2 regions of the Caballeronia sp. KNU42 genome follow, and region 2 is predicted to be linked to the other one. Evidence: riboswitches for the same ligand, from Rfam matches in the RefSeq annotation. Region 2 holds a riboswitch; the other holds the start of a gene.
The links. A riboswitch is a leader RNA that binds a small molecule or an ion and turns the genes downstream of it on or off. The one in region 2 is predicted to bind thiamine pyrophosphate.
Positions count from the first base shown of each region.

Region 1: another riboswitch for thiamine pyrophosphate. It lies ahead of thiC (phosphomethylpyrimidine synthase ThiC); the one in region 2 lies ahead of ACSOSP_RS11165 (FAD-dependent oxidoreductase).

Region 1 is NZ_CM132388.1:150,339-160,685, reverse strand. It holds gene ACSOSP_RS00605 (response regulator) at 1-618, opposite strand, end outside; gene ACSOSP_RS00600 (ferritin-like domain-containing protein) at 734-1,327, opposite strand; gene ACSOSP_RS00595 (DUF1328 domain-containing protein) at 1,485-1,661, opposite strand; gene ACSOSP_RS00590 (sensor histidine kinase) at 1,880-3,286, shown strand; gene ACSOSP_RS00585 (hypothetical protein) at 3,389-3,604, opposite strand; gene ACSOSP_RS00580 (entericidin A/B family lipoprotein) at 3,617-3,757, shown strand; gene ACSOSP_RS00575 (Fic family protein) at 3,922-5,535, opposite strand; gene ACSOSP_RS00570 (EamA family transporter) at 6,002-7,126, opposite strand; gene ACSOSP_RS00565 (hypothetical protein) at 7,130-7,420, opposite strand; TPP riboswitch at 7,500-7,628, shown strand; gene thiC (phosphomethylpyrimidine synthase ThiC) at 7,887-9,818, shown strand; gene ACSOSP_RS00555 (glycine zipper 2TM domain-containing protein) at 10,161-10,347, shown strand, end outside.
Region 2 is NZ_CM132388.1:2,483,463-2,493,809, forward strand. It holds gene ACSOSP_RS11125 (MlaC/ttg2D family ABC transporter substrate-binding protein) at 1-85, opposite strand, end outside; gene ACSOSP_RS11130 (MlaA family lipoprotein) at 209-1,111, opposite strand; gene mlaD (outer membrane lipid asymmetry maintenance protein MlaD) at 1,221-1,778, opposite strand; gene mlaE (lipid asymmetry maintenance ABC transporter permease subunit MlaE) at 1,897-2,664, opposite strand; gene ACSOSP_RS11145 (ABC transporter ATP-binding protein) at 2,661-3,479, opposite strand; gene thiE (thiamine phosphate synthase) at 3,597-4,664, opposite strand; gene ACSOSP_RS11155 (thiazole synthase) at 4,661-5,473, opposite strand; gene thiS (sulfur carrier protein ThiS) at 5,496-5,693, opposite strand; gene ACSOSP_RS11165 (FAD-dependent oxidoreductase) at 5,702-6,859, opposite strand; TPP riboswitch at 7,072-7,202, opposite strand; gene ACSOSP_RS11170 (ABC transporter ATP-binding protein/permease) at 7,594-9,345, shown strand; gene ACSOSP_RS11175 (MFS transporter) at 9,479-10,347, shown strand, end outside.

The sequences.
Region 1 (10,347 bases), 1.9 Mb from region 2:
GTTCTTGATCGCGTAATACGTGAGATCGGCATTATTCGCGAGCCGCATTTTTTCGAGAACCCGCGCGCGATACGTGCTGATCGTCTTCACCGATAAATGCAGCTCATCCGCGATCTCCGTTGGAATTTGGCCGCCCGCGAGCTTGCAAAAAATCTGGAACTCCCGCTCCGACAAAGCTTCGTGCGGCCGCTCGGTCGCGGGCTTCTCGAGCTTGTTGGCAAGCGCGTCGGCGATAAATTCCGACAGGTACCGGTGACCCCGCGCCACCGTCCGAATCGCCCGCACGATTTCGTCCGGCGCCGCGTCCTTGTTCAAGTACCCGTTTGCGCCGGCACGCAGCAGATTGATCGCGTACTGGCTTTCCGGATACCCCGACAGCATAAGCACGCCCTGCTCCGGGCGAATCTGCTTGATCACCCGCAAGGTGTCGATCCCGTTTTTATCCGGCATCGCGATGTCCAGCAACACGACGTCGAACGCGCTGCCACGTACGAGCGCAATGGTTTCGTCGCCGGTGGACGCTTCGGCGGCGACTTCCATGTCGGGTTCATCGGCGACGAATTGCCGGAATCCGCTTCGCACAATGGCGTGATCGTCCGCTATCAACACTCGAATCATCTGCGCTGCCCGCGGCCATTTTTATGGTGAATCGTTGTACCGGCGACGCGCGGCGGGAATCATCCCGACGCGCGTCGCCCTGGAGCTTCAGTCATGTTTTAAAGCAAACACGCGATCAGCCGTCGAGGCCATCCAGCAGGTCGGCCATGTCGTCGGCGTGCTCTTCCTCGACCGCCAGGATCGATTCGAAAATCCGGCGCGTGGTGACATCCTTTTCGCCGAGGTAGCGAATGATTTCGGCATACGTGTCGATCGCAATCCGTTCGGCAATCAGATTCTCGCGAATCATATCGATCAGGTTGGCGCCTTCCTTGTACTCGGAATGCGCGCGCGACGCGAGGCTCTCGGGCGCGAAATTCGGCTCACCGCCCAACTGGACGATGCGCTCGGCGATGGTGTCGGCGTGCTCCTGCTCTTCGGTCGCGTGCTGCGCGAATTCCGAAGCGACAGCCTCCGAATGGATACCCTTCGCCATGAAATAGTGGCGTTTATAGCGCAGCGTGCAGACGATCTCCGTTGCGAGCGAATCGTTCAGCAGCTTCAGGACGACTTCCTTGTCGGCGCCATAGGTCGACGTGACCGAACCATCGTCCATGTGCTGACGCGCGTTGGCGCGAATTTTTTCCATGTCCAGTACGAACGGATCGGACTTGCCGCCAGCTTCCTTCGATTGGGCCGGTGCAGCTTTTACAGCAGAGGATTTCGACATTGATGTGCTCCAGAGAGAATGGATCTTTGTTCGGCGGTTGGACAGGTTCGTGACGGCAGCCTCGCCGGATATAGGCCCGGACCGCCGTCCTCAGTCACTCTTTGCATCGCCCGCATACGGCGTGCCTGCTCGCGCAAACGAGCGAAGTTTAAGACCGCTAATCGACTATCTTCTTCGTCACGATAAAACCGAGCACGAGGAACACCACGCACAAGATCAGGAACAGCACGAACAGGAACTTCGCGATGCTGGCCGCACCCGCTGCCACGCCGGTGAAGCCGAGCAAGCCCGCGACGATGGCGACAATGGCGAAAAACAATGCCCACTTCAACATGATCGGTTCCCCAAAATGATTGGACTGGTAACAGGATGTTAGCGAGGCAGGTAAGAACCGGCATCTGGATGCCCGCCGGTTTTCGTGTAGGACATCACCTACAAGCGCTTTCAATCTAATTCGGGCTGACGCCAATCCAGCGCTAATCACCGTAATTCGATCAGCCCGGCACGGCGCGAAAAGTTACACTGGCCGGACAGAAAACCCGGCTGCTTCCTATGACTTCCTCTTTGCACGAAGGCGGCGCGGCGAATCCGCAAGCGGGCGTCACGCGGCGCGCAACCCGGTTCAGCACGCGTCTGAACGGTTGGATGCGCCGCTGGAGTTGGGCCGTCGCGATGACCGTCGCCATCGTGATTACCGTTGGCGGCCTCGTGATACTCGAATCCGGCCGCATGCGGATTGCTGCGGAATACGAGACCGCGCTCGACGCGAAAGGCGCCACCACGCAGTTGACCGCGCTGGCGGCGGACATCGCGTCGCTGACTGCCGATGAACGCGCGTTTCGCCTGGCGCCCGACGACACCTACACCGCCCACTACAGCGCAGCGGCGGCGAGGATAAAACAAACGGTTGCATCGCTGGATGCTTACTATCGGCGCAAAGCGGACGACACCGCGCTCGCCAGTTTCAAGCAGGTCGGCACGATCCTCGATGCGCGGATCAACGCGGGACTCGCGGCTCGCTCCGGTTCAGACACCGCATCGGGTAGCGATATCCTCGACAGCGCGCTCGCCCTGCTGCGTCTGAATGAAGAGCGCCGGGCGCAGTCGGCGCTCGACGCAAGCCGTGCCGACCAGCGCATTTCCACGGTCTGCGTGGGCGCATTGTGCGCGCTGAATATCGTGTTGTTCCTGCTGTTGTTTCGCAATCTCGGTATCCAGCTGGACAAGCAAGACCGTGTGCAGCAAAAACTGATTACGCAGCAAGAAGAGCTCGATCAGCTCGTGTTCGACCGCACGCGGCAGCTTGAGGCGCTCGCGTGGCATTTGCAGTCGGTGAGTGAAAACGAGAAAACCCAGCTTGCCCGTGAACTGCACGATGAACTCGGTGCGATCCTGACGGCGAGCAAGATGGATGTGGCGTGGGTCAACAACAAGCTCAAGGGCGCCGAGCCCGCGATGGCCGAGAAACTTGGCCGCGCGCTGGCGAATCTTGATCAGGGGATTGCGCTGAAGCGGCGGATTATCGAGGATATGCGGCCGACCGTTCTGGCCAATTTCGGGCTGGTCACGGCGTTGCGCACCTTCGCCGATGAAACCGCCCAACGCACCGGCTGGACGCTCGAGCTCGCGCTCCCCGCCGACGATATCAAGCTCGGCGAAGAAGTCGAAATCGCGTTGTTCCGGGTCGCGCAGGAATCGCTGACGAACGCGGCCAAATACGCGTGCGCATCGAGCGTGTCGATTGCATTGGCGCTGGATGACGAGCGGGTATCCATGCATATCTCCGATGACGGCGTCGGTATCCGCCCACAGGATCTGCAGCGCACGCACACGCACGGACTGCTGGGCATGCGCCAGCGGGTCAGCGCGCGCGGCGGCCGTATCGAGATCGAACGACGTGAGCCGCACGGCACCGATATCCGCGTCACCATGCCCCGCGCACGTAACTTCGATGCTTGAAGATGTATCGTCCGCCAGCTCTTTATTGGCGCTTGGGCAGCACCTGTAGGACGACGCCGACACAACTTGCAGAGCGCGCCTACGCAATAAAAACATCGACGCCTACAGCTTGCGAAGGCGCAGTTTTTTATGATTCATCAGACCGGTGTGGTCGATCGAAGCGGTAGCCGCCATGGTTTTCTTGTCGTTCCAAACCTGGCAAAACCGTTTCAAGGATCGGTCGTAGCCAAGGCCGCTGCTGAACACCAGGGCGGCCGGGATTCGAACATCGGGTACGTGTTCATGGCCAAACGGCCAGCGTACCCGCATCAAACTCAAGGGGAATTGCTCATGACTCGACTCATCGCTTTGCTGTTGATCGCCGGAACTGCCGCACTCGCAGCTTGCAATACAGTGGCCGGCGCCGGCCAGGACCTCTCGAAGGGCGGCAACGCAATTACGAATTCGGCCGACAAGCACAACGCGGAGTAAGTGAAGAAGGCAGCGCCGGATAGTTGCTGACGGCTGTCTTCATCGGCTCCCGGGCTTTGTGTCTGTATGCCGACAACGAAACGCTGACATGAAACTCGATCAAGAAGAACCTCCGCTGGCGGAGGTTCTTTGTTTTTGTCTCGGCTAAAACTCGTGAACGCACATCAGTTGGAAGCAGGCGGTAAAGCTGTCCAGCTGCCCGCCTCGGGACGTTGCGTGATGCGCTCGATTGGCTCGGCAGCCTGCGATTCGATAAGGCCGCCAATCAAATCGGCGAAAGGCTTGATGTTCCGGTATGTGCTGGCCTGCTCGAGCGCCGCCAGATAAGCGGTACGGGACTGAACGGTCACGATGGTCCAAAGATAGCCGCCTGTTGTCAGCAGGTAGTTCATGAGAAAGCGGCTGAGGCGGCCATTGCCGTCCATGTACGGGTGGATGAACACGAAGATGAAATGACCCAATACCGCGCGCACGCCCGGGTGCTCTTCCGCCTGCAGCAGGTCGAAGAGCGCCGGCATGCAATCCCGTACGGCTTCGGGCGCCAGCGGTACATGCAACGCATTCCGGATAAACACGTTGTTGTTGCGATACCCGGCCAGATCGCTTGCCTTCAAGATACCCGCGGTCACGCTTGGCGAAAACAGCGTCACGTACCACTGTGAAAAATCTCGCTTGAGGGTGGCGGAAGGATCGCTGGCTTCGGCCACTACCCGTCCGATCAGGGAGCGGACCCGGGCATGGGTCTCCGCATAACCTTTAGCCGCCATGGCATCCCTCGCCAACCGGTCTTCCCTGTTGGTCAAGGGGCTCCAGTCGCCATTGCGAACCTTCGCGATCAGGTCGGTGCTGACCCGATACCCTTCGATAGACAACGAGTGATACGCGTCCGCGACGTACCTTGCCTCTATGTCGTTCAGAAGCGCTTCGCTGTCGGGGTTCGGCAAGCAGGGAATATCGCGGAAACGGTCGATCACGATATCGCGCATGCCCGACCACATGGCCTGGATGCGCTGCACGTACGGCGACTCGTTCATCCGGCCGCCAATATGGGCCAGCGGCCGCTCGAACGGGTTACCTTCGATAACGACGTAGGCCGCCGCTTTCATGGTATCGAGGAGCTGGTCGGCATCCTGATCCCGGCCGACGGCCCGCAACGCCCCCGCCATGCGGCCGGCAACAACACTGTGACCTCCCTCGAGCAATCGGGAGGTCAGCGTACTGATGTCGACCTGACGGGTCACGATCTGCGCGGCGAGCTCATGCGTGTGAAAAAAACTCGGACTTGCCCGAATCAGCGCTTCCGGCACAGGGAGCAGCATGAGTCCGCTCGCGTTCGGCGCGCGGCCGTCCACCAGCATGTCAGGCTTGGTTCGATAGAGGAACATGGAACAGCCGTGAGGCAATGCTTGCGGCTGGTTGGTCGCCAGCGGCGAGTACAGCAGGACCTGCTTTTCGATGCTCGTGTGGCCGCTGTGCTTCAGGAGCGAAAGCTCGGGGCTGACCTGCCACTGGTCCGCGAACCTGGAGTGGGCGTACGCAGCCACGAAGGTTTCCATGTTCGCGTACCAGTGCGTGGAATCGCCCTCACCGTCTTCCGGATTGTTCGACTGATACCAGCCTTGAATGACCAGCTTGAGGAAACCGGCATTCTGGAGCCGCTCACGGTGCGTGCGAGTGAGCTCGGGATGCGCACTTACCTGAAATACAGAAAGGCCCCTGTCCTGCAGCGCTTTGAGGATCGACAGGGAAGAAGCCAGTTTTTCGTTGGGCGCAGCCACGCGGTTCGCTCCGGAGACTTCAGACCATAATTAGAGTTTTGTGTCGTATTATATCCAGAGTTTTGTGTTGTACTATAACTCGACTTTTGTGCTTTACTATAATTAGAGTTTTGTGCTTTTTTTAAGGATGAAGGCGGGGTCAAAACTGGCAAAAGCCATTCCTACAAAGGATATCCGCCGGCAGTGCACGGAGTTCGTTGCGTGTAAATCGACGTCACAATTCCGATTTTTTCGCGCATTTTAGATCCCCAAATCATGCGGCCGCAGGCCGTTCAGGGACGTGGCGGACGTGCTGTCCGCCTGTTCGACGGCGCGCATAAGCGGGTTTCGATCAGGTCGAACGATAGCCAGGTCTGAGGACTGTCTTCTCCGGTGATCCGCTCAAGTCATAAAAAACGGCAGGCCGTTTCTCCGGAATCTTCCGAAACGGTCCGCCGTCTTTGTACTTCCGGCCGCCACGCCGACGTCAAACCAGCCCGCGCCTCTTGTAATCGAACCAAAACGACAAACCCACGCTCGCCAGGATGATGAGGGTCGCCATCACGGTCCACTTCGTGATCACTTCGCCGAGAAACAGCGCGCCTATCACCACGGCCACCACGGGATTCACGTACATGCAGCTGCTGGCAATAATCGGACTCGTATGGCGTATCAAGTATGCATACGCGACATACGCGGCCATCGAGCCGACCAGCATCAGGTAGAGGTAGGCCAGAAACGGCGTGAACCCCATGCTCACGATACGTTCGCCCGACACCCAAGCAACGATTGTCGCCATCGCGCCGCCAAGACTGATCTGCAGAGCCGTCGATACCAGCAGGTCGGACGGCAGCTTCAGACGCCCCGCGAGAAACGAGCCGGCGGCCCAGAAAACCGCGCCGCAAAGGATCGCGAGACTACCCGCGGTTGAACCCGACGACGGATCACCGTGATTCAGCAACGCAATCCCGACCAATCCAAGGCCGACCGCGATCCACTCACCCTTCGCCACTTTGCGGCCTGCAATGGCCGCGATCACCGTGGCGAACAACGGCACGGTCGCGACCATGACGGCAGCCGTACCGGTCTCGACCGTGCGCATGCCGAACGCGAGCATCCCGCTCGATAAACCCACCAGCAACGTTCCGACCGCCGCGGCGTTGCGCACTTCGGCGAAAGTCGGCCAGACCGGGTCCCGACGCGCGGCGAAGATGAATAAACCAATGCCGGCGAACAGGTTGCGCAAGCCGGACAGCATCAGCGGCGGAAACGATTCCAGCGACAGATGCACCGCCATGTAGGTGGAACCCCATACGAGGTACACCACGCAAAGGGCAAGCGCCACGCGGCCGCCGTGCGTCGCCGGAAGCCGGAACGGGAAGCGGCCGGGAAGGTTGAACGGGCGACGCTCGCGGGTATCGGTATCGGGCGAAGGTTGCGCGCTCGTCACGCCCGGCGAGCCATCCGATGACGGCGATGCAGACACTGATGCCGCGTCGGCCGCTGCATGCGGAAACGGCAGCACATCGGCTGAGGGCTGCGAATGGGGCGGCACGAACTGCTGTGGTGGCGAATCGGAACCCGGCAATCGCGGCGGCAACGGTGTGGACATCCGTTACTCCGCGACGAAGATGATTGAAGCATCAGCCGGCCAAACGGCCAAGCTTACAACCGCCGGTTTCGCTTCACCCGAAACGAGGGGAAGCGAGGAACGGCGCGCATGCCGCTTGAGCGTCGCGGCAAAACGGGCAAGGCAGGACAACATGTCGGAAGCAGAAAAAGGGGTCGGGCAACAACGTGCCGAAGCTCGATAACGGCTTGAAAAGCCGGCAGGAGCCGCCGCGAGTTTGCCGGACCGATCGGTGAAAAATGTCGGCCGCATCCGGGAAAACACGGTGGTCGCCATTATGCAGTAAGCCATGCATACGCACGCGTGAGTGTTACAGATGGTTGCCAACACGCTACGGCGAGGTGTATTGTTGCGGCTGCTAACGCGGGGGTCCTGCGCTGCACATCGCAATCTGTCACCGGATTGTCCGTGTGTCGCGGGTGAGAAATACCCTTTGAACCTGATCTGGATAATGCCAGCGCAGGGAAGCGTTCGGATTTTGCAGCGCTTGGGGTCTTTCTTGGGTTTTACTCTTCCTCGCGCATCCCCGCCAAGTCCGCCCGCCTCCTTCTCTGCTTTTCTCCGGTCTCCCGCAGCTAGCGTTTGACTCAGCCGATCTCGTGCGCTCTCGTGCCATTTGGTGCATTTTCGTGCGCGTGGCGTTTTTCGCCGGCCGGCTGGGAAACACCCGTCCCCCGCAAACATCTGCATGGGACCGGAGTAAGCGCTGAAGCGCCAACACCGGTCGACAAAGGAGAGCCGCATGAACGCCAATCCGAAATTCCTCTCCGACGACGCTGTCGTCGACGCTGCCGCCATCGCGCCGCTGCCCAACTCGCGCAAGATCTACGTGACGGGTTCACGCCCCGACATCCGTGTCCCGATGCGGGAAATCACGCAATCCGACACCAACGAAAGTTTCGGCAGCGAAAAAAATCCTCCGGTCTATGTCTACGATTGCTCCGGCCCGTATTCGGACCCGGAAGCGAAAATCGATATCCGCTCGGGTCTGCCGGCCGTACGCCAGGGCTGGATCGAAGAACGTGGCGATACGGAATCGCTCGGTGGCCTCTCGAGTAATTTCGGCCGTGAGCGCGCCGCCGATCCGGCCACCGCCGACCTGCGTTTCAAGGGCCTGCATCGCACGCCGCGGCGCGCCGCGCCGGGCAAGAACGTCTCGCAGATGCACTACGCACGCCAGGGCATCATCACGCCGGAAATGGAATACATCGCGATCCGCGAGAACCAGCGCCGTGCTGAATATCTGGAATCGCTGCGTACAAGCGGTCCGAACGGCGAAAAACTCGCCGCCATGATGGGCCGCCAGCATCCGGGCCAGGCGTTCGGCGCCCAGGCTTTCGGTGCCAACGCGCCCAAGGAAATCACGGCCGAATTCGTGCGCGAGGAAGTCGCCCGCGGCCGCGCGATCATCCCGGCGAACATCAACCACCCGGAAAGCGAACCGATGATCATCGGCCGCAATTTCCTGGTGAAGATCAACGCGAACATCGGCAACTCGGCGGTGACATCGTCGATTGGCGAAGAAGTCGACAAGATGACGTGGGCCATCCGCTGGGGCGGCGACACGGTCATGGATCTTTCGACCGGCAAGCATATTCACGAAACGCGCGAGTGGATCATCCGCAACAGCCCGGTGCCCATCGGCACGGTGCCGATTTACCAGGCGCTCGAAAAGGTCAACGGCAAGGCCGAAGACCTGACCTGGGAAATCTTCCGCGACACGCTGATCGAACAAGCGGAGCAAGGCGTCGATTACTTCACGATCCACGCCGGCGTGCTGCTGCGCTACGTGCCGATGACCGCGAACCGCATGACGGGCATCGTGTCGCGCGGCGGATCCATCATGGCGAAATGGTGTCTGGCTCATCACAAGGAAAGCTTCCTGTATGAGCACTTCGAAGACATCTGCGAAATCATGAAGGCCTACGACGTGAGCTTCTCGCTCGGCGACGGCCTGCGTCCCGGCTCGATCTACGACGCCAACGACGAAGCCCAGCTCGGCGAACTGAAGACGCTCGGCGAGTTGACGCAGATCGCGTGGAAACACGATGTGCAGGTGATGATCGAAGGTCCGGGCCATGTGCCCATGCAGCTCATCAAGGAGAACATGGACCTGCAACTGGACTGCTGCGACGAAGCGCCGTTCTACACGCTTGGACCGCTCACCACGGATATCGCCCCGGGTTACGACCACATCACGTCGGGTATTGGCGCGGCGATGATCGGCTGGTTCGGCACGGCCATGCTCTGCTACGTCACGCCGAAGGAACATCTCGGTTTGCCGAACAAGGACGACGTGAAGACCGGCATCATCACGTACAAGCTCGCCGCGCACGCCGCCGATCTGGCGAAAGGTCATCCGGGCGCTCAGGTGCGGGACAACGCGCTCTCCAAGGCGCGTTTCGAATTCCGGTGGGATGACCAGTTCAACCTCGGTCTCGATCCGGACAAGGCGCGCGAATTCCACGACGAAACCCTGCCGAAGGACTCGGCCAAAGTCGCGCATTTCTGCTCGATGTGCGGCCCGCATTTCTGCTCGATGAAGATCACCCAGGACGTCCGTGAATATGCGGCGAAGCAAGGGGTATCGGACATCGAAGCGCTGAAGCAAGGCATGGAAACGAAGGCGATCGAGTTCGTGAAAAAGGGCGCTGAGATCTACCAGCGCACGTAAGAAGGATCAAGCCACGCGCGCCGCAAAGGCGCGGCGATCCGGTGACACGTGAAGCGGCCTGTCGCATGCCATATGCGACAGGCCGCTTTTGCGTTTTGGAGGCCGCATAACTCCATATTCACCTGCTGAATACGACGGTCGGGCACTGTTTCTGCTCTTACGTTGAAAGGATCGGCAAGCACTGTCTTTTCGCCACCGGGTTGGACGTGGACAGTCAGGCTCATCCGCTCAGCGCAAATGATGCGCGGCATGTGCTGGATATGCTGGATGCGCGACCTGGAGCCTCGCCGGTTTAACAGCAACCCGTCAGACCTTCGTGATTCATCGTTTTGGAGAGTTGAAATGGACAAGATCAAACAGATTGGCGCTGCTGCTCTCATCGCCGCACTTCTCGGCGGCCTGTCTGCATGCGATCAAATGAGCACCCGCCAACGCGATACAGCCGTCGGCGCGGGTATCGGCGGCGTGGCGGGCGCAGCGCTGGGCGGCAGTGCGTTGTCGACGGTGGGTGGGGCGGCCGCAGGCGGCC
Region 2 (10,347 bases):
TGGACATGTCGGCGGCTTGCGCGAATGCGCCGCTACAAAACGCCATCAGCACAGCAAACAGGGGAAGTAGAAATAGTTTTTTCATTACGGACTCTGCAAAAAAAGTGGCCTGAGTTTGAGCGCGGTGGTCAGCATGAGTTCATCTTCCGCGCCCATTCAGCCATCAAAGTACTTTCGTTATGTTACCGGGTCGTCGTCCTGCACGCTTTTAACGCAGCCTGAACGACGGGAATGACGGAATCCGCGGGGGCACCATCTGGTCCGGCCGTACCGAAGTCTCGCCGGGCTGGCTCGCGGCAGCCGCTTCCGATCCCGACGCCGCTGCAGCCGGCGCCGCGCTGGTTGCTGAAGCAGGCGCCGCGCCTGCTGCCGCGCCACTGTCTACATCCTCGTACTTCGGCAGGGAATCGTTGCTATCGCTCGCGCTGTTGTCGCCGCCGATAAGATACTGGCGCCGCTGCAGATACGCGTTACGCACGAACGAATACTTGTCGAGCGCAGCGCCCGACAGCACATCGCCTGCGCCAAGCAGGTTGGCCCGTGTGTTGACCAGCTGCACGCCAAACAGCGTGGTGCGGAACCAGGTCGGATCCACATAGCTTGTCACGCTGCCGAAATAGTCGACAACCGTGCCCGCCGTATCACGTACGGTGCTCGGCCCCAACAGCGGCAGCACCACATACGGACCCGCCGGCACGCCGTAATGGCCCAGCGTCAGGCCGAAATCCTGGGTGTGCTTCGGCAACCCGGCAACGCTCGCGACGTCGAACAAACCGGCCACGCCGAAGATCGAGTTCATCACGACACGCATGATGTCGGACACGCCATCCGCAATCTTCAACTGCACCAGATTGTTCGCAGCAGTATAAATATCGCCGATATTGCCGAAGAAGTTCGTAACGCTGTCGCGCACCGGTTGCGGTGTAACGTACACGTAGCCCTTCGCAATCGGCTTGAGCGCGACTTCATCGATCTTGTCGTTGATCGTGAACATCGTCCGGTTGTAACTCTCGAACGGATCGCCCTTGGTTGGTGTCGTGACGGTTGCACACCCGGCAAGCACCGCCACAGCCACCATCACAGCCGCGCTACTTACGCGCATTGCCTGCATTTCTTTTTCTCCTTATTGATGCCGACCCGAAGGCAGGCCCGTACTGCGAGATCGGCCCGTCTTCGACTGCCTGGAATTTCCCGGCTCACTGCGAGGCTCACTTAGCAACTCACTTAGCGGCCGCGCTCGCGCCCATCGCACTCGCGGCGCCCGGGAATGCCGGCGCGGCTGGCGCTGCGGCAGAGCTTGCCGGACTCTTGGACGCGCCCGAATCCGCCGCCTTGTTGTACAGGAACTGCCCGATCAAATTCTCAAGAACCACCGCCGATTGCGTCATCGAAATGGTGTCGCCAGCCTTGAGCATCTGGTCGTCGCCGCCCGGCTCCAGGCCGATGTACTGCTCGCCGAGCAGGCCCGACGTCAGGATCTTCGCCGACGAATCCTTCGGAAACTGGTATTGCTTGTCGAGATCGATCGTCACCAACGCCTGATACGTGTTCTGGTCAAAGCCAATGGAATCCACGCGGCCCACCGTCACACCCGCGCTCTTCACCGGCGCACGCGGTTTCAGCCCGCCGATATTGTCGAATTTCAGCTTGACCGCGTAGGTCGGCTGAAACGACAGCGAGCTCATGTTGCCCGCTTTCAACGCGAGGAATAACAGCGCCACGAAGCCCAGCACCACGAAGAGGCCGACCCAAAAGTCGAGAGCAGCAGTCTTTTTCATCGTCTTCCCAAAGAATCTTGTCGCAGTTTTTTGTGTGAAGGACTGTGCCCTTCACAACGTCCACGAACCGGTGAGCAGAATCGCCACGCAAACAGCGTCGCGGTCCCGACCGGAGTAGTCAGTTGAACATCAGCGCGGTCAGCAGGAAATCCAGCCCGAGCACGGCAAGCGACCCGTACACCACCGTTTTCGTGGTCGCGCGCGAAACGCCTTCCGGCGTCGGCTGGGCTTCATAACCCTGGAACAACGCGATGAACGTGACAGCAAAGCCGAACACCAGGCTCTTGACCACGCCGTTACCTACGTCGCTCCATACGTCGATGCCGCCTTGCATCTGGGACCAGAACGCGCCCGAATCCACGCCGATCATCAGCACGCCGACCACATAACCGCCGAAAATGCCGACCGCACTGAAAATGGCCGCGAGCGCCGGCATCGCGATGATGCCCGCCCAGAAGCGCGGCGCCACCACCACCTTGAGCGGATCGACCGCCATCATTTCCATGGCGGTGAGCTGCTCGCCGGCTTTCATCAAGCCGATCTCCGCCGTCAGCGACGTCCCCGCGCGGCCCGCGAACAGCAGCGCGGTCACCACCGGCCCGAGTTCGCGCACCAGCGACAAAGCGACGAGAAGGCCGAGCGCTTGCTCGGAGCCGTATCGGTTAAGGGTGAGATACCCCTGCAAACCGAGCACAAAACCCACGAACAAGCCCGAAACCGCAATGATCAGCAGCGAATAGTTACCGACGAACAGGATCTGTTTCGTGACAAGGCGCGGCCGCCGCATTAACGGAAAGAATTCGACGACCAGGCGCAGGAACATGCGCGTGGCGTAACCAATCGTGCCGAAGCTGCCAAGCACCGTACGTCCGATGGCGCTGATCATGCCTTTGCTCCGAGTCCAAAGTCCGCCGCCAAGGGCGTCGTGCTTGGATAGTGAAATTTGAACGGGCCGTCCGGCGTGCCGTCGATGAACTGCCGGATCGACGGTTCCTGGGACGCCCGCAATTGTGCCGGCGTGCCTTCAGCCAGAACGCCGCCGTTCGCGATGAAATACACGTAGTCAGCAATGGCGAACGATTCCGGCACGTCATGCGTCACCAGAATGGACGTGGCGCCCAGCGCGCTGTTCAGCGTGCGGATCAAATTCGCCGTGATGCCGAGCGAAATGGGATCGAGGCCGGCGAACGGCTCGTCGTACATCATCAGTTCGGGATCCAGCGCGATGGCGCGGGCCAGCGCCACGCGGCGAGCCATGCCGCCGGATATTTCCGACGGCGCGAGGTCGCGCGCGCCACGCAAACCGACCGCGTTGAGCTTCATCAGCACGAGGTCGCGCAGGAGTTCGTCGGGGAGGTCGGTGTGTTCCCGCAGCGGGAACGCGACGTTATCGAATACGGACTGGTCGGTGAACAGCGCTCCGAACTGGAACAGCATGCCCATCTTGCGGCGGAGCTCGTACAGGCCTTCGCGCGTCTGGGTGCCGACATCCTTGCCGCCGAACAACACCTGGCCGCGTTTGGCCTTCACCAACCCGCCGATCAGGCGCAGCACGGTCGTCTTGCCACAGCCGGAACCGCCCATGACAGCCACGACCTGACCGCGCTTGAAGCGCATGTTCAGGTTCGACAGAATGAGCCGGTCGCCGTAGCCGAAATCGACGTCGCGAAGCTCTAGCAAGGTCTCGGGAGAAGCTGACACGGAGGCTGACAATCCTTTTACGCGAGAGGCCGAATTATAGGGCCTCTGCATGACAGGTGTCGTAGCGGCCCCTTTCGGCTGGTTTTACAAGCTGAACTTTTTTCCGAATCCGGGGCATTATCGCCCGAATTCGTGTTGCAGCGCAGAAATGGCCGCAGCCAGATCCGGTGCTTCTGTAACCGCCCGCACGACTGCTGCGCTTCCGACGCCAGTTGAAATAATTTGTCGCAAAACCTGGCCGTTGATGCCGCCGATTGCAACTAGCGGCACGATCCCGTCAAGCAAGCGCACATAACGCGTCAAACGCGACAAACCTTGTGGGGCCGTCGGCATGACTTTCGTCGTGGTCGGGAACACCGCGCCGAGCGCGAGATAGCTCGGCTTGAAATGCAGCGCCTTCAGCATTTCGTAGTAGCCATGCGTCGATAGTCCGAGGCGCAGCCCCGCTTCGGCGATCGCATTCAGGTCGGCCGTTTCCACGTCCTCCTGCCCGAGATGCACGCCGTACGCGCCGGCCTTGATGGCTTCCTGCCAATGATCGTTGATAAAAAGCTGCGCCTCGTGCTTCGCGCCCGCCGCCACCGAACGCTCTATTTCCTGCTTGAGATCGCCGAAATCGGTGGTTTTGCGGCGTAATTGCGCTGTCCGAACGCCTTGGTCAAGCGCCCGTTCGACCCATTCCGCGCTCGGAAGGACCGGGTACAAGCCCAATCTGTCCGGGCATGGGGGAAACGGCTTTGAAGGCGCCGCCGGCAAATTCGCGACCTTCGGGAACGTGGAAAAATCGACGGGCCACGCGTCGAGTTCATCCAGATTGGCCGGACGCCACGCAAGCGCCAGAACGAGCGCATCGTGCGGCTCAAAACCGCAATCGAGGAACGCGGCCAGTGCGGCCGGCCAATCATCGGACCATTCGCCTTCCAGCACGTACTCGACGTTGTTCAGGTACAACGTTGCGCGCCCCGTTTTTACTTCCAGGCGCCCGACGCCCTCCGGCAGAGGCTCAACGCCGCCGTCCACGATCAAATCGCCCGAGCGCGGATGATCCGGTGCGCTCAGGCAAATGCGCCATTGCTTCGATCCCGCCGGCCAGTCGCCCAGCCGCCGCCGGATTCGCTCGGCGGCTTCCAGCAATTCGTCAGCGGGCGGCCAAAATACTTCCTTATCCAGCAACACCGCGCTCATACCGCACTCCCGTCTTGATGCCAGAACGGCATGCCGACCACCGGCGTGCTCGCTTGTGCGCTATCGCGCTCGGCCATTGGCCCGGCGAGATAGGCCATCCGCCCCGCCTCGACGCCCAGCGCAAACGCGCGCGCCATCTGCGGCGGAAACGTTGCCTGTGAGACGGCCGTGTTCAGCAACACGCCATCGAAACCCCATTCCATCACCTGGCACGCGTGCGACGGCACGCCAAGACCGGCATCGACGATAAGCGGCACATCCGGCAAGCGCTCACGCAACGTGCGCAATCCGTAGGGATTCGTCACACCTTTTCCCGTTCCGATAGGCGCCCCCCACGGCATCAACGCCTCGCAGCCGACATCGAGCAGACGCCGGCCAATCACCAGATCCTCCGTGCAGTACGGCAGCACCTTGAACCCCTCGCGGATCAGTATTCCAGCCGCTTCCACGAGGCCGATCGGATCGGGCTGCAGCGTGTAGTCGTCGCCGATGAGTTCGAGTTTCAGCCACGGGGTATCGAACAGTTCACGCGCCATGCGCGCCGTGTTCAGCACTTCGTCCACGGTCTGGCAGCCCGCCGTGTTGGGCAGCAAGGCGACGCCGTGACGCTTGAGGACATCGAAAAAACCGGCTTCGCCCGTACTCGATTGCCGCCGCAACGCGACGGTGACCATGCCGGGACGGGCGGCGTCGATGGAATCCGACAGCGACTGCAGCGACGGATAGCGCGACGTCCCCAGCAACACGCGGCTCGGGAATGACGTGCCGTAGAGCGTGAGGGTATCGGCTGTGGTGATGGTGGAAGCCATGATTCGATTCCTTTAATGGAGCTCAGCCGCCGGCGACCGGCGAGACGATGTCGAGTTTGTCACCGGCGGCAAGCGCCTTCGATGCGTGTTCACCACGCGCCACGAATTGCCCGTTCAGCGCTACGGCGAACGGCGGTTTTGCGCCGAAGGCCGCGAGGGCGTCGGTGATGGTCGCCACGTCGGGCACGGAGAAAGACTTCCGATTGATGTGAATATTCATGATGAAAGTCAAAGCACGGGCGCCGCGTGTTCGCAGCGCAGCAAGGCTGACCAGCGGGCTTGGCGGCGCCAGTCGTCGAAGGAATCGGGGTCGGTGATCGCGCCGCCGAGCAGGGCTTCGGCAAGGGCGCGGGTGGAATCGGCGACTTCGGGCGCGATCATATAACCGTGTCGGTACAGCCCGTTTACGCGCAAGGTTCGTGCGCCGTCCCAGACAATCGCCGGACGATGATCGGGCAAAGTCGGCCGGCATTGCGAATTGAGCTCGAGAATGCGCGCCTCGCCGAAACCCGGATGCACCGCGAACGCCGCGCTCAGGAGTTCGAGCGCTGAGCGCACGGTCATTGGCGACATGTCTTCGCCTTCCACCTCGGTTGCGCCGATCACATAAAGATCGTCCTGTTTCGGCGCGATGTAGAGCGGATAACGCGGATGCAGCAAGCGCACCGGCCGCGTCAGCCCGATACCCGGCGCATGCACCCGCGCTACTTCACCGCGAATGCCTCTTAATGCCGGCCACGCCGGCTTTCCGCCGAGACCGCGGCAATCGATAACGAAATGCGCGTCCGGCGGGGTATCGGTATCGATCGTCGTATTCCAGTGGAGGTCAACGTTACGTTCGGCCAATCCCGCTGCCAGCGCGTTCAGCACTTGCCGGTTGTCGAGCTGGCCTTCGTTCGGCAGCAGCCAGCCTTGCGGAAAACGCGTGCCCAGAGCCGGTTCCGCTGCCGCAACTTGCGCGCCGGAGAGTTTGACGAAGCCATCTCGGAAAAGCTCGGAAGGCGCGTTCGCGCGCAAACGGCGCTCGAACAGCGGCGCTTCGGCGCGGTCGCCGGCATGCCAGACGACCAGCGTGCCATTGCGCTGGAAAAACACCGGTTCCGGCATCTCGGCGATAAAACCCGGCCAGCGCGCGAGCGATGCCGCCCCGAGTTCAGTGATCAGCAATTCCGCACTGGCCGCCTCGGCGAGCGGCGCGAGCATTGCCGCCGCGACCCACGCCGCCGATTGCGTGCCGGGCGCATCGCCGCGGTCGTACAGCGCCACACGGTGCCCCGCACCCGCCAACAGCCAGGCGACCAGCCGCCCGCACAAGCCGCCGCCCACCACGGCAAAATCGTCTCGCCCGGACGCACTGGAGTGAGTGGAATGCACAACGGTGTTCACGATGACGATGCCTCCTCAGCAGACGCTGCAGAACGCACGGAGCACAGCACGGAAATCGAGATCGGGAGGAATGCCCGTTTCGAACCCTGTTGCACGCGCGGCGCACGAACATATTTCAGGGACGAAACCACGGCGAGAGATCGGAGAGAGCGGCTTGGGAGCGCAATGCATGCGGCTCATGGGCCAGCCAATACTGGAAGAAACTGGAAACGCGGCGGTTTCCGGAAACTTCCCTCGCCGGTATTACCCGGATCGGGTGCAAAGGGACTCTCTCAGCCTCGCCGCGCGTTTCTCCATTGTTTCAAGGAGGCAGACGCGTGCCGAAGCACCCCTGTTTCGTCATCGATCATTAAAGCATAAAAGCGAAACGACCAGCAAACGGGGCGACCCGCGTAGGGCGCCCTCGCACTTAGAGGAAAAGCTTGGGGCTCGGCGCGGACAAAACCCGTCAGCCTTCCCTTTCGTTCACCGTGCGCGCACTCTGGCACAATGCCGCGAACGCCGGGTGCATCTGCAGCGCACGCATACAGAAAGCGCCTGGCTGTTGCATTGCATCGGCGGGTCAGTCGTCAGCCGGGCAAGGATTAAGGAACAATTAAGTCACGCCCGAAACAATGCTCCGACGCGCGCCCTCTTTAATGGTCTCTTAGGATCGTTGAGACGGAGCAGGACCATCCGCATCGATACCGCCAAGTTACAACCTGCCGCAGAGCCGGCACGTCTTCAGGAAGCTCATGACCACCACACCTCCCGGCAACACAGAACAAGACGCCGACAAAGTGTCGGCGTGGAGTCTTATCAAGCCTTACTGGGTATCGGAAGAACGCGGCATTGCATGGCTTTTGCTGATCGCGATCATCGCGATCAATATGGCGGTCGTGTACATCAACGTCCGCCTGAACACCTGGAGCGCGGACTTCTACAACACGCTGCAGGCCAAGAGGGTCGCCGAGTTTCCGCGCCTGCTGCTGATCTTCGCGGGCCTCGCGTTCGCGTACATCCTGCTCGCCGTGTATGGCCGGTACCTGCGCCAGATGCTCGGCTTCCGGTGGCGCCAATGGCTCACCCACCGATACCTCGAACAATGGCTCGGCGATAAAGCCTTCTACCGCATAGAACGCGATCGCCTCGCCGATAACCCCGACCAGCGGATCAGCGACGACCTGCAGTCCTTCGCCACGACCACGCTGTCGTTGTCGCTGGACTTGTTATCGACGCTCGTCACGCTCGTGACCTTCATCACGATCCTGTGGACGCTTGCCGGGGCGCTGAGCTTCTCGCTGTTCGGTACGCCGATCACCATTCCGGGCTACATGGTCTGGGCGGCAGCACTGTACGCGGTGCTCGGCTCGCTCCTGATCCAGCGTTTCGGCCATCCGTTGGTATCGATTAATTACCAGGCGCAGAAGGTGGAAGCCAACTTCCGTTTCGGCCTGATCCGCATTCGTGAGAACGCCGAGCAGATCGCGTTTTATGACGGCATCGCGACGGAAAACCGCAACGCCAGGACCATCTTCGAAACGATCCGCCAGAACTACTGGCAGATCATGAAGTACACGCGGCGCATGACCTTCGTGCTGTCTTTCTACGGTCAGATCGCGATTATTTTCCCGATCATGGTCGCGGCTCCCCGCTACTTCGCAGGCGCGTTCACGTTCGGCGTGCTGATGCAGATCAGTTCGGCATTCGGCACGGTCAGCGACTCGTTTTCCTGGTTCATCAATAGTTACTCGACCTTGGTCGAATGGCGCGCCACCGTGAACCGGTTGCGCGAATTCAAGCGTGTGATGAGCTCCACGCACATCAAGGAAGCGATTTCGCCGGCGACTGCCCACGGCGGCATCAACCTGCATTACACGAGCACCGACGCACTGACCACGACCGGACTGAAGCTCGCGTTGCCGAACGGCACGCCGCTCGCGAACGTCGCGGATGTGGTGGTGAAGCCGGGTTCGCGCTGGCTCGTGCAAGGTCCGTCCGGTTCGGGGAAGAGTACGCTGATGCGCGCGCTGGCCGGCTTGTGGCCGTTCGGTGACGGCACGATCGACGCGCCGGTCGACGCCAAGCTGATGTTCATTCCGCAGCAAAGTTACTTGCCGATCGGCACATTGAAGGCGGCGTTGAGTTATCCGTCGACTGCGGATGTCTTCTCCGATGACGACTGCCGCGAAGCCTTGCGTGCCTGCAACCTGAACGCGTACGGTCCGCGTCTGGAGGAGTCGGGACACTGGGCAAAGATGATGTCACCGGGCGAGCAACAGCGGCTGGCGGCTGCCCGCGTATTGCTGCACAAGCCGGACTTCATGTTCCTCGATGAGGCCACCAGCGCGCTCGATGCCGAGAACGAGATGCTGATCTATACGGCCATCATCGATGCGTTGCCGAACGCCGCGATCGTCAGCGTCGCGCATCGCGAGTCGGTGACCGGCTTCCACGAGAGCCGGATCGAGATTGAACGTGCGGGGGCGGAAAGCGTGGTGGTTTGAGATGGTTTGAGGTCAAAGCGCTCGTTCGATGCCCGGTGACCACGGGCATCATTTTGACCTGCTTTTCCCGCTGAACGACGCACCGTAGAATGCTCCTGCGCCTGCACGGCAGGCTTTGAACGGGAGACGGGATTTGCGAGCGTTCGAGTGGTTCACCGAGCTGACGACGCGCGAGCGCCGCACGCTTTACGCGGGTTTCGGCGGTTACGCCGTCGATGCCTTCGACTTCATGATCTACTCGTTCCTCATTCCCACGCTGATCACCGCGTGGGGCATGACGAAGAGTGAAGCCGGGATGATCGCGACGAGTTCGCTGATTTCATCGGCTATCGGCGGCTGGCTCGCCGGCATTCTCTCCGACCGATATGGCCGCGTCCGCGTATTGCAGTGGACGATCGGCACGTTTGCCTTCTTCACATTTCTCTCGGGCTTCACGCACTCGTTCGGGCAGTTGCTGGCCACGCGCACGCTGCAAGGCGTGGGCTTCGGCGGCGAATGGTCCGTGGTCACCGTGATGATGGCGGAGACCATTCGTTCGCCGCAGCATCGCGCTAAAGCCGTGGGTACGGTGCAGAGCAGCTGGTCATTCGGATGGGGCGCGGCGGCAATCCTGTACTGGGCGTTTTTTGCTTTGTTGCCCGAAGACACTGCGTGGCGCGCGTGCTTCTGGATCGGTATCTTGCCGGCGCTGTGGATCCTCTACATCCGCCGCAATGTCAGCGACCCGGAAATCTATCTCGCCACCCGCCGTGCGCGCGATGCCGGCACTGAAACCGCCACTTTCGCCGATATCTTCAAAGGCTCCCACCTCAAGACAACCATACTGGGCAGCGCGTTGTGCACCGGCATGCTCGGCGGTTATTACGCCATCACCACGTGGCTGCCGACTTATCTCAAGACCGAGCGGCATTTGTCCGTGTTCAATACGAGCGGTTATCTCGTGGTGCTGATCGTCGGCTCGTTTCTGGGGTATGTGTTCGGGGCCATTCTCTGCGACAGGAT